DNA from 3 places in the Stutzerimonas sp. R40042 genome. Region 1 is predicted to be linked to each of the others. Evidence: predicted binding sites of a transcription regulator. Region 1 holds the regulator's gene; each other region holds the start of a gene.
The links. Region 1 encodes LexA, which represses DNA repair genes until DNA is damaged. Its sites were predicted from a motif close to CTGTNTNNNNANACAG; they were not measured.
Positions count from the first base shown of each region.

Region 2: recN (DNA repair protein RecN) is a predicted target of LexA. The motif match lies at 2,166-2,181, and genes of this name have one in related genera.
Region 3: imuA (translesion DNA synthesis-associated protein ImuA) is a predicted target of LexA. The motif match lies at 1,553-1,568, and genes of this name have one in related genera.

Region 1 covers NZ_CP113258.1:1,869,887-1,874,018, reverse strand. The annotation lists gene nagZ (beta-N-acetylhexosaminidase) at 1-225, opposite strand, end outside; gene OUY36_RS08980 (L,D-transpeptidase) at 240-764, opposite strand; gene OUY36_RS08975 (TetR/AcrR family transcriptional regulator) at 804-1,511, opposite strand; gene lexA (transcriptional repressor LexA) at 1,712-2,320, shown strand; gene sulA (SOS-induced cell division inhibitor SulA) at 2,331-2,810, shown strand; gene OUY36_RS08960 (hypothetical protein) at 2,880-3,116, opposite strand; gene OUY36_RS08955 (DMT family transporter) at 3,324-4,132, shown strand, end outside.
Region 2 covers NZ_CP113258.1:3,736,650-3,740,781, reverse strand. The annotation lists gene fur (ferric iron uptake transcriptional regulator) at 3-407, shown strand; gene recN (DNA repair protein RecN) at 469-2,142, opposite strand; gene grpE (nucleotide exchange factor GrpE) at 2,343-2,912, shown strand; gene dnaK (molecular chaperone DnaK) at 3,011-4,132, shown strand, end outside.
Region 3 covers NZ_CP113258.1:2,686,777-2,690,908, forward strand. The annotation lists gene gyrA (DNA gyrase subunit A) at 1-36, opposite strand, end outside; gene mtnA (S-methyl-5-thioribose-1-phosphate isomerase) at 173-1,249, opposite strand; gene imuA (translesion DNA synthesis-associated protein ImuA) at 1,589-2,206, shown strand; gene OUY36_RS12605 (Y-family DNA polymerase) at 2,215-3,627, shown strand; gene OUY36_RS12610 (error-prone DNA polymerase) at 3,624-4,132, shown strand, end outside.

The DNA of each region.
Region 1 (4,132 bases):
GAAACCCTGGCGCAGCCGCTGCACGCGGCCGCCCTCCTGATCCACCGCCAGAAGCAGATCGGGGCGCACGGCGCGAATCGCGCGGCACAGTTCGTCCACCTGGCGCGGGCATTCGATGTTGCGAGCGAACAGGATGAGCCCACCCACCTCGGGCTGGCGCAGCAGCTGCCGATCCTCGGCAGTCAGCCAGGTGCCGGCGATATCCAGCATCAATGAACCGTGCATACAGACGCAGATCCTTATTCGAGTTCAGCGGCAGCCCAGCCTGGGCAAGGTGCCTCGGTGATGTGCACCGGACAGTGCGGCGACACCCTGGGAAAAAGTTGCAGCAGATCGGCATTGCGCATACGCACGCAACCGTGGGAAAGCGGCACACCCATCGGTTCGCAATCGGGCGTGCCGTGGATGTAGATGTAACGGCGGAAGGTATCGACCTTCCCCATCCGGTTGACGCCCGGCTCGCAACCGCTCAGCCAGAGGATGCGAGTGAGTATCCAGTCGCGTCCGGGGAACCTCGCGTGCAGCTCCGGCGACCAGATTTCGCCGGTCCAGCGCCGCCCGCGCAGCACTGCCCCCTCGGGTAGGCCGTCGCCGATGCGCGCACGCACCTGATGCACGCCGCGCGGCGTACAGCCGGAACCATTCTGTTCGCCGACGCCGTTACGCGCGGTGGACACGGGAAAGCGCAGACGCAGCTGCCCACCGGCAAAGCCGTAGAGCTGCTGGTCAGCGATGGAAATATGCAGAAGATCGAGAAAGGCCATGGGCGGCTAGCTTAGCCGATCCCCCGGTAGCCTTGTAGCTCAAGCCTTGGCCGGAATGGCCGCTGCGTTGCGCCGCGCGACGGGTTGCGCCGCCGCCAGGGTACTGTCATCGATGCCGCTGTCGGCCCGCATGCCGGCGGCCAGGAATGGCACCATCATGCGCATCACCTGTTCGATCGATGTGCGGACGCCGAAGTCGTTCTCGGAGATCGCACGCAGCGCCTTGATACCGGACATGCTGAATGCCGCGGCCCCCAGCATGAAATGCACACGCCAGAACAGCTCGATCGGCGGAATGGCCGGCGCGGCGTCATGGACCTTGAGCATGTAGCGGCGAAACACCTTGCCGTACATGTCTTCAAGGTAGCGCCGCAGGTGCCCCTGGCTCTGACTGAAGGACAAGCCAAGCAGCCGCATGAAGATCGACAGGTCGTCGCCGCTGCGCGGCTTGACCGCCAGTGCCTGCTCGACGAGGATTTCCAGCAGCTCCTCCAGCGTGTCCTTCTTGTCGGTGAGCGCCTCGCGGCGATCCAGCTCACGTTCCAGGCTGGCACAGAACGGCCCGAGGAAGCGCGAGAACACTGCCTGGATGAGTGCCTTCTTCGAACCGAAGTGGTAGTTCACCGCCGCCAGGTTGACCCCAGCCTTGCTGGTGATCAGACGAAGCGAGGTTTCGGCGAAGCCTTTTTCCGCGAACAGCTGTTCCGCTGCATCAAGAATGCGCTCAACTGTTTCCGACTGCGCCATGCCCCCTCCGAAAGACAAACAACTGTTTGAAACTTACGTTTCACCGACCGGCAAGTCAACCACGAAACGCCTTGCGGCACTAGCGTCATTGTCGCAGACGCGCTGCGCCGCACACCGGCTACGCCACCGAGAAACATTCATTGCCAAGGCCGAAGCACTGTATATAATCCCAGGCACTGTATAAAAGAACAGAGACAGACATGATCAAGCTGACGCCTCGCCAGACGGAAATCCTCGCCTTCATCAAGCGCTGCCTGGAAGACAACGGTTACCCGCCAACCCGCGCGGAGATCGCTCAGGAGCTCGGCTTCAAGTCGCCCAATGCCGCCGAAGAGCACCTCAAGGCGCTTGCCCGCAAAGGCGCTATCGAGATGACGCCCGGCGCATCACGCGGGATACGTATTCCCGACTTCGAACCCACGCCCGCCGAAACCGGCTTGCCGATCATAGGCCGCGTCGCCGCCGGCGCCCCGATACTGGCTCAGCAACATGTCGAGGAATCCTGCCAGATCAGCCCCGCCTTTTTCCATCCACGCGCCGATTATCTGCTGCGTGTGCACGGCATGAGCATGAAGGACATCGGCATCTACGACGGCGACCTGCTGGCCGTACACACCACCCGTGAGGCCCGCAACGGCCAGATCGTGGTGGCGCGGGTCGGCGACGAGGTGACCGTCAAGCGTTTCAAGCGCGACGGCAAGAAGGTCTGGCTGCTGGCGGAGAACCCGGAGTTCGCCCCCATCGAAGTCGACCTCGAACATCAGGAATTGGTCATCGAAGGCTTGAGTGTCGGCGTTATACGCCGCTGAGGAGAAGGTTATGCAGTACCAGACCAGCACTTCCCGGCCCCAGCTATCGCTGTTCGACGGTGTCATCGCACAAAGCCTGGCCCCCTTCGGCAGCCTCGCACCGCGCAGCAAACCCGAGCAGGAGAAAAAGGATCACCTGAGCGAGTTGAGCCTCAGCGGCAGCAGCCAGCACTGCCATCTGCTGCTCACGCCGATCCTGCGCGAACTCGGCGATGCGACGGACAGCCGCTGGCTGACACTGATCGCGCCGCCCGCCTTCCTTTCACAGAACTTCCTGCGCAAGTGCGGCCTGAATCGCGAGCGCATCATCCTCCTGCAACCGCGCAATGCAGAAGGTGCGCTGGAACTGGCGTGCAAGGCACTGGCGTCCGGCTGCAGCCATACCGTCATCAGCTGGCTCGGCCACCTCGACGACGCGACACGCAGCAAGCTGCGCAACGCCGCCAGTCTGGGCGAAGCGCAGAGCCTGAATATTCGTCTGGGTTGTTGAGTGGCAAGCACAGGGACGTGCTGCCTGGCATGAAGCGATGGTGGAACCGCCGCGGCGCCGCAGCTGCGCTCAGTGCAGAACGCGTGGCTCGTCGTCATCGTGATCGAAATCGCCTTCCGTCATCCGACCCGCCATCTGAACACCCACATTGAACATCGCCTTGGCGATCTCCACGTGCTGCCCCTGCAGGAAGAGCTTGGCGTCGTCGGAAAAGTCGAGCGTGACCAACACCTCTTCGTCCTCGGCACGACGAAGCACGATGCGCCCGTCCGGTAGCTCGACGATTTCAAGAAAAGATGTAGGCATGGATCAGCTCCGCGTGAAAGGCGGCCATTGTAACAGCCGACCGGGATCGGGGCAGCCTTTGGCTTTCCAGACCACCCACGAGGGGGCGCTGCGGGACACATGTATCGAGCAATCCGTCCAAGAAAATGACGTGCCCCGGGCGGATCGGCAACGTAGCATGCGCTGAAAAAAGCGCGCGCATCTCTGCGCCGGGACAAGGAATCGTGCATGACCACCCGCACCTTGCTGCTCACCGCTCTGGCCATGCTGGCGTTCGCCGGCAATTCGATCCTCTGCCGGATCGCGCTACGGGACACCGCCATCGATCCGGCCAGCTTCACCGGCCTGCGGATCGCCGCCGGGGCGCTCACCCTCTGGCTGCTGTTGCGCTTCGACAGGACCGACCAACCACTAGGTGGTGACTGGATCAATGCCGCGGCGCTGTTCATCTACGCGGCCTGTTTTTCCTTCGCCTATATCGACCTCGACGCCGGCGCCGGCGCTCTGCTGCTGTTCGGTGCCGTGCAGCTGAGCATGCTTGCCTGGGGCTTGCTGAGAGGCGAGCGCTTCAGTGCCGGGCAGCTTGTCGGCTTGCTGCTGGCGGTGACCGGACTGGTGATCCTGTTACTTCCGGGGAGCAGCACCCCACCCCTGGGTGGCGCACTGCTGATGCTCCTGTCCGGCGTCGCCTGGGGCGTCTATTCGCTTCGCGGGCGAGGGACCGCCACACCGCTTGCAGCCACGGCGGGCAATTTTCTACGGGCGGTTCCGTTGGCCGCCTTGCTCTGCCTGCTCTTGCTGGGCCAGCAGACATGGGACTGGCCCGGCGTGATCTACGCGCTGCTGTCCGGGGCACTGACGTCCGGGGTCGGTTACGCTATCTGGTACGCCGCCCTGCCCGGCCTCGCGGCAATCCAGGCGGCCAGCGTGCAGCTCAGCGTTCCGCTACTCTCGGCTGTTGCCGGTGCCGTGCTGCTGGGCGAGGCGGTGACCACAACGCTTTTGCTGGCTGGTGCCGCGATTCTGGGTGGCATCGC
Region 2 (4,132 bases), 1.9 Mb from region 1:
CCATGGTTGAAAATAGCGAACTACGTAAAGCAGGTCTCAAGGTAACGCTGCCGCGGGTCAAGATCCTGCAGATGCTGGATACGACCGATCGCCGTCACATGAGTGCCGAGGACGTCTACAAGGCATTGATGGAAGCGGGCGAAGATGTCGGTCTGGCGACCGTCTACCGTGTGTTGACTCAGTTCGAGGCGGCCGGCCTGGTAGTTCGGCACAACTTCGATGGTGGTCATGCCGTCTTCGAGCTGGCCGATAGCGGGCATCACGACCACATGGTCTGCGTCGATACGGGCGATGTCATCGAGTTCTTCGACCAGGAAATCGAAAAACTGCAGAAAGAAATCGTCAAGCGTCACGGCTACGAGCTGGTGGATCACAACCTGGTGCTCTACGTGCGCAAGAAGGACTGAGCCTCAATAGATGTTGAAAAGGCGGCCATGGGCCGCCTTTTTTATGCCGCTCTGCCGGGCGTCAGGCCTGTGCGGAGGTGACCATCTGCCGGGCATGAGCCAAGGATTGTTCGGTCAGGTCGACGCCGCCGAGCATCCGTGCGATCTCCTCGACGCGTCCGGCCTGGTCCAGCTCGGCCACGGCCGTGCGGGTTTCATCGCTGCCGCGGGCCTTGTGCACGAACAGGTGGTGGTGTCCTTGCGCAGCCACCTGCGGCAGGTGCGTGACGGTCAAGACCTGGCCACGCTCGCCGAGGCGGCGCAGCAGCTGGCCGACGATTTCCGCGGTAGGGCCGCCGATGCCGACATCGACTTCGTCGAACACCAGCGTCGGCACGCGCGACGTTTGTGCCGTGATCACCTGGATCGCCAGGCTGATCCGTGACAGCTCGCCGCCCGACGCGACCTTGGCCAGCGGTCGCAGTGGCTGGCCAGGGTTGGCGCTGACCAGGAACTCCACCTGTTCCAGGCCGTAGGGTGTGTACTCGCCTTCGGCTGCCGGCTTGAGCTGTACGCTGAAGCGCCCGCCGGGCATGCCCAGGCGCTGGATTTCTGTCTCGACCGCGCTCGCCAGCTCTTCGGCGGCTGCCTGGCGGTTGCGGCTCAGTTCGCCGGCTTTCTCCTCGTAGTGGCGAGCGTAGGCCGCCAGCTCTTCGCCGAGGCGCTCGACCGCTTCGTCATCGGCATTCAGCCCTTCCAGTTCTTCCAGCAGCTGCTGGTGCAGGTTGGGCAGTTCGCTCGGCTGTACGCGGTGCTTGCGCGCCAGGGTGTAGATGGTGTCCAGGCGCTCCTCCAGCATCTGCTGGCGTTCCGGATCGGCGTCGAAATGGTCGACGAAGCGATTGAGCTCACCGATCGCCTCTTCGACCTGGATCTGCGCGCTGGCCAGCAGGTTGACCGCTTCGCTCAGCGCCTGCGGCTGATTCTGGAAGGCGGTCAGTCGCTGCAGGCTGCTGGTCAGGGCAGAGAGCACGTTGCCGGCATCGCTTTCGCTGCACAATTCCATGACCTGGCGGCAGGCGCCGAGCAGCTGTTCGGCGTTGGCCAGGTTCTTGTGTTCCTGTTCGAGCTGTTCCAGTTCGTTCTCGCCCAGCGCGAGATTCTCCAGCTCTTCCAGTTGATAGCTGAGCAGCTGGTGACGTGCGCGCTGCTCGTCGCTGCTGTTGCTCAGCCGCTCCAGGGTCTGGCGCGTCTGCCGCCAACGCTGCGCGGCCAATTGCACCTGGCGCGCCAGTTCCTGGCTGCCGCTGTATTCGTCGAGCAGGCGCCGGTGGGTGTCGGCCTTGAGCAGCGACTGGTGCTCGTGCTGGCTGTGGATATCGATCAGCAGTTCGCCCAGCGCCTTGAGGTCACCCTGCGGGCAGGGCGTGCCATTGATGTAGCCGCGCGAGCGGCCCTCGGCGGTGATCACCCGGCGCAGGATGCAAGGACCTTCGCTGTCCATGTCGCGTTCGGCCAGCCAGGCGCGGGCGTCGGGGATGTCGACCAGGTCGAAGCTGGCGAGGATGTCGGCCTTGTCCGCACCGATGCGCACCACGCTGCTGTCGGCCCGGTCGCCGAGGGTCAGGCCGAGGGCATCGAGCATGATCGACTTGCCCGCGCCGGTTTCACCGCTGATCACGCTCATGCCGCGTTTCAGCTCGAGGTCCAGATGTTCGACGATGGCGTAGTTGTGAACCGACAGATGAACCAGCATGGCAAGGCTCCCGATTTGCGTGGCTGGCTATTTATACAGTGGTTTTCCTGCCGCCCACAAGCGCGGGCGGATGAAAGTGCCGTTGCTCGTCATTTCGCCCGCTGCACATCGTCTCATGCCCTTGAAGCCGGTTTTCGCGCCCCCATATAGCGGCACAAGCGCGGGCTTGCTGCCCGCTGATCGTACTGAGAGGAGGACCCATGGCCGACGAGCAGAATCAGGATAACCAGAACCCGGAAACGCCAGAGCAATCGCAAGCGGACGTAGCCGAGGATCTGGCGGCCCGCGTGCAGTCGCTGGAGGAGCAGCTGGCGGCTGCGCAGGATCAGTCGCTGCGCGTGGCGGCAGAGCTGCAGAACATCCGCCGACGTGCCGAACAGGATGTGGAGAAGGCGCACAAGTTCGCGCTGGAAAAGTTCGCCGGTGACCTGCTGGCGGTTGCCGACAGCCTGGAGCGCGGCCTGGAGCTGTCGAATCCGGACGACGAGGCGGTCAAGCCGATGCGCGAAGGCGTCGAGCTGACCCTCAAGCTGCTGCTCGACACCTTGGCGCGCCATCAGCTGGAGCAGCTGGACCCGCATGGCGAGCCGTTCAACCCCGAGCATCACCAAGCCATGGCGATGGAGGAAAGCACCCACGTCGAGCCGGGCAGTGTGCTCAAGGTGTTCCAGAAAGGTTATCTGCTCAACGGCCGCCTGCTGCGTCCGGCGATGGTCGTGGTCAGCAAGGCGCCTGCCGACGCGCCGCCTTCGATCGATGAGAAGGCTTGAAATCGGCGTACCCAACCCCATCTGGTAGCCAAGCGTTTTTGTGTTACCCGCAGCCGGTAGACAGGCGCGGATCAATCGAAATTTGGAGAGCGAATTAAATGGGCAAGATCATCGGTATCGACCTGGGGACCACCAACTCCTGTGTCTCCATCATGGAAAACGGCAACGTCAAAGTCATCGAGAACGCCGAAGGCGGACGCACCACGCCGTCCATCATCGCCTACACCAACGATGGCGAGACGCTGGTCGGCCAGTCGGCCAAGCGCCAGGCAGTCACCAACCCGCAGAACACCCTGTACGCAGTCAAGCGTCTGATCGGTCGTCGCTTCGAAGAGGACGTCGTGCAGAAGGACATCAAGATGGTGCCCTACAGCATCGTCAAGGCCGATAACGGTGATGCCTGGGTGGAAGTGAAGGGTCAGAAGATGGCCCCTCCGCAGATTTCCGCTGAAGTGCTGAAAAAGATGAAGAAAACCGCCGAGGATTACCTGGGCGAGTCGGTCACCGAAGCGGTCATCACTGTGCCGGCCTACTTCAACGACAGCCAGCGTCAGGCCACCAAGGATGCCGGTCGCATCGCCGGTCTGGACGTCAAGCGCATCATCAACGAGCCGACCGCGGCTGCGCTGGCCTATGGCATGGACAAGGCCAAGGGCGACCACACCGTGATCGTCTATGACCTGGGTGGCGGTACCTTCGACGTGTCGGTGATCGAGATCGCCGAAGTCGACGGCGAGCACCAGTTCGAAGTGCTTGCCACCAATGGTGACACCTTCCTCGGTGGTGAAGACTTCGACATTCGCCTGATCGATTACCTCGTCGACGAGTTCAAGAAAGAAACCGGCATGAACCTCAAGGGTGACCCGCTGGCCATGCAGCGCCTGAAGGAAGCTGCCGAGAAGGCCAAGATCGAGCTGTCCTCGAGCCAGCAGACCGATGTCAACCTGCCGTACATCACCGCTGACGCGTCCGGTCCGAAGCACCTGAACGTGAAGATCTCCCGCGCCAAGCTGGAGTCGCTGGTCGAGGATCTGGTCGAGCGCACCATCGAGCCGTGCCGCATCGCGCTGAAGGATGCCGGCATCGATGTGTCGAAGATCAACGACGTGATCCTGGTCGGTGGTCAGACCCGCATGCCGCTGGTGCAGCAGAAAGTCGCCGAGTTCTTCGGCAAGGAAGCGCGCAAGGACGTCAACCCGGACGAAGCCGTCGCCATGGGT
Region 3 (4,132 bases), 820 kb from region 1:
ATTGACCGGGAGGATTTCTTTGGCCAGTTCGCCCATGGAAGCCTGGTTCCTTATAGTCAGCAGGGTCCTGCGATAAGCGCGGGATGGTAACACAGACGGCGGCTATAAGCTGAGCCTTGCGCACGGCTGCGGCTTGTCTGCATGGCCCGCTCGCGCGCCGATCGATTCAGGTTCAATGCAAGCGTTTGCGGCTCATCAAATCGGCCATCTTCGCTGCGGTCGGGCGCTCGACCACCCCTTTCTCGGTGACGATGACATCAATGAGATCAGCCGGTGTTACATCGAACACTGGATTGAATGCCTCGACATCAGCTGCGAAACGCCGGCCATTGACCTCGAGCAGCTCGCTGCCGGCACGCTCCTCGAGGGGAATCTCGTCGCCGCTTTCCAGCGTCATGTCGATAGATGAGCTCGGCGCCACCACCATGAAACGCACGCCGTGGTGCATCGCTAGAACCGCGAGCTGGTAGGTACCGATCTTGTTCGCCACATCGCCATTGGCGGCGATGCAATCGGCTCCGACGACCACCCAGGAGATCCCCCGCGTCTTCATCAGATGGGCCGCGGCCGAATCGACGTTCAGCGTGGTCGGCACGCCATCGCCCAGCAATTCCCAGGCGGTCAGGCGGGAGCCCTGCAGCCAGGGACGGGTCTCGTCGACGTAGACGCGCTCCACCAACCCATCGAGATGCGCCGCGCGGATGACACCGAGCGCGGTACCGAAACCACCGGTCGCCAGGGCACCGGTGTTGCAGTGAGTAAGCAGGTTCTGCGGATTGCCCTGATGGCGACGAATGAGATCGACACCGAACTGCGCCATGGCCAGATTGGCCTCGCGATCGCTCTCATGTATCGAGATGGCCTGGGCCTCCAGCGCCGCGCAAGGATCCTCGCCTGGCTTGAGGCGTTCGAGACGTTCGCGCATTTGATTCAGCGCCCAGACCAGATTGACCGCCGTGGGACGCGATGCGGCAAGGATCGTGGCGTCTTCCTCCAGCGCCTGCCGCCAATCACCACCGGCCGCCATGCGCGTACGGGCAGCCAGGACCAGCGCATAGGCCGCACTGATGCCGATGGCAGGCGCGCCGCGCACGACCATGTCGCGAATGGCGTCAGCGACCGCAGCGGCAGAATCGCAACTGTGCCAGACCTCTTCGGTCGGCAGCTTGCGCTGATCGAGCAGGCTCAGGCGATCGCCATGCCACTCGATCGATTTCACCTTTTCCGCGGCCAGCAGGCGCTCGCGCATGGCATTTCCCTCGTTCAGCTTCGTCGAAGCAGAGCCCATGATGCGCCCCGCACAGCAAAGAAAAAGCCCGGATCGCGGGCGAACCGGGCTTCTATATCAAATATGCCGGGAAACAGCGGTGCGCCGCCTCGGCCGTCGCAACCCGGGCGCGAATGCTAATGCACTGATTTTCCAAGCACAAGCAACGCTACTGATACCTAGGCCACGCCGGTTCCAATCGAATAGCGGCGCGCGCCCTGACGCCAGATCGCCGAATGCGCGCGCCTATCCGGGTCAGCTTGACCAGTGCATGACAGCCTAATACTGTATCTATATACAGTATTTTTGGATGTTTCTTTCATGTCTTCCGTGGTCGCCCTAGACCGCCTGCTGGATGCACGTCGCATCTGGCGTGGCCAGGCCGTTGCATCCCCTAAGGCCACCCAACCGACCGGGCATGCCATGCTGGATGCGCTCCTGCCCGCTGGCGGCTGGCCGGATTCGGCGCTCAGCGAGATCCTTTTCGCAGCCCCCGGTATCGGCGAACTGCGCCTGCTGTGGCCGACCCTCGCCAGGCTGACCCGCGCCGGTGAACGTGTCGTGCTGGTCGCCCCACCCCATCGCCTCTGCCCCCAGGCCTGGCTTGCGGCTGGAGTGGATCTGCGCCATCTGGTCATCGTCCAGGCCAAGGACCGCGATGCCTTGTGGAGCGCCGAACAGTGCCTGCGCTCCGGCAGTTGCGCCGCCGTGCTGTGCTGGCCGCGACAGGCCGATGACCGCGCTCTGCGGCGACTGCAGATAGCCGCCGAAACCGGCCAGACCCTGGCCTTTGCCTATCGCCCGCTGCGCGAAGCGGAAAATCCGTCGCCTGCGGCATTGCGCCTGACCCTCGAGGCACAGCCGGTGCAGTTGCGTGTCATCAAGTGCCGCGGTGGCCTGGCTCCGGCCCGGTCGCTACCGGCCAGCGCTTGGCAATAGGTGTGACGATGCTCTGGGCCTGCATTCTGCTGCCGCAACTGGCCATGGACGGCATCCTGCGCCACCGCGACGATGCCGCCGCACCACTGGTTCTACTCGCCGGCCCGCCACAGCGCCGCGTGCTGCAGGCCGTCAACACCGCCGCCCGCAAGCTCGGCCTCAAGCCAGGGCAATCGCTGGTCGCAGCCCAGGCATTGACCCACGACTTCGTCACCGCCGATTACGACCCGCTGGTGATCGAACGCTGGCAGCAGTTCCTGGCGGCCTGGGGTTACGGCTACAGTGCCCAGGTCAGCCTGCACTACCCGCGCTGCTTGCTGCTGGAGGTGCATTCCAGCCTCGGCCTGTTCGGCCCCTGGCCACGATTCGAGACGCGCCTGCGCGACGAGCTCACGGCCCTGGGCTTCCGCCACCGCATCACCCTGGCACCCAACCCGGCGGCCGCGCGCATCCTTGCCAATGCCCACGACGGGCTGGCCGTAACCGATACAGCCACGCTGCATCAGGCGCTCGGGGTACTGCCGATAGAGCGCCTCGGCCTGCCCCGTGAAGTCAGCACATCGCTGGTACGCATGGGCCTGCGCCATCTTCATCAACTGCTCGCCCTGCCGCGCGACAGCCTGGCCAGACGCTTTCCGGCCGAAGTGCTGGCCCAGCTCGACACCCTGCTCGGGCATCGGCCGCTGCCTCTGGAGTTCTACCGCCCGCCGGATGTCTTCGACACCCGCATCGAACTGAATTTCGAGGTCGAGTCCCACCAGGCTCTGCTGTTTCCATTGCGCAGACTGACCGCAGACTTGGCCGCCTTTCTCGCCGGGCGGGACAGCGGCGTCCAGCGTTTCAGTCTGTACCTGGAACATCGCACCCTGCCCGACAGCGAGGTGCCGGTCGGCCTGCTCAGTACCGAACGCGAGCCCGCCATGCTGTTCGAACTGACCCGTGGCCGCCTCGAGCACCTGCAACTGCCGGCCCCCGTCCTGGCCGTGCGTCTGCTGGCTCGTGATCTGCCAGCCTTCACGCCGGCCCATCAGGCCTTGTTCGACGAGCGCCCGCAACAGAATGTGCCCTGGGAGCAACTGCGCGAACGCCTCCGCGCCCGACTGGGCGACAATGCCGTGGTCTCGCTAAGCGCACGAGCGGACCACCGCCCGGAATGCGCCTGGCGGGAAAACAGCCTCGCCCACACCGAGCCATTGCCTCACGTGGGGTTGCGCCCCGGCTGGCTGCTGAGCACCCCGCAGCCCTTACGCGAAGAGGGTCTGCTCACCCTGGCTGGCCCCGAGCGCATCGAGTCCGGCTGGTGGGATGGTGCCGACGCGCGGCGCGACTACTATCGGGTGCAAACCACTACCGGCCAACAGGGTTGGGCGTTTCGCGCCCTTACCGGCGGGCCGCTGCTGCTGCACGGCTGGTTCGCATGAACGCCGAATATGCCGAGCTGCACTGCCTGTCCAACTTCAGCTTCCAGCGGGGAGCATCCAGCGCGCGCGAACTCTTCGAGCGCGCCAAGCGCCAGGACTATGACGCTCTGGCGATCACCGATGAATGCAGCCTGGCCGGTATCGTGCGCGCCTGGCAGGCCTCGAAGGACACCGGTCTGCCGCTGATCATCGGCAGCGAGGTGCAGATCGAAGAGGGGCCCAAACTGGTCTTGCTGGTAGAAAACCTGATCGGCTACCAGGCCTTGTGCCAGCTGATCACCCGTGCCCGCCGGCGGACCGAAAAAGGTCGTTACCAGGCGCTGCGCAAAGACCTGAGCGAATGGTCGCTAGAGGGGCTGCTGGCGATCTGGCTGCCCGGCCACGATAGTGCCGACACCGAAGGTCGATGGCTGCTCGAGCACTTTCGCGATCGCCTCTGGCTCGGCATCGAACTGCATCGGGGGCCGGACGACGCGCTGCAGCTGCGGCAATCCCTGACCCAGGC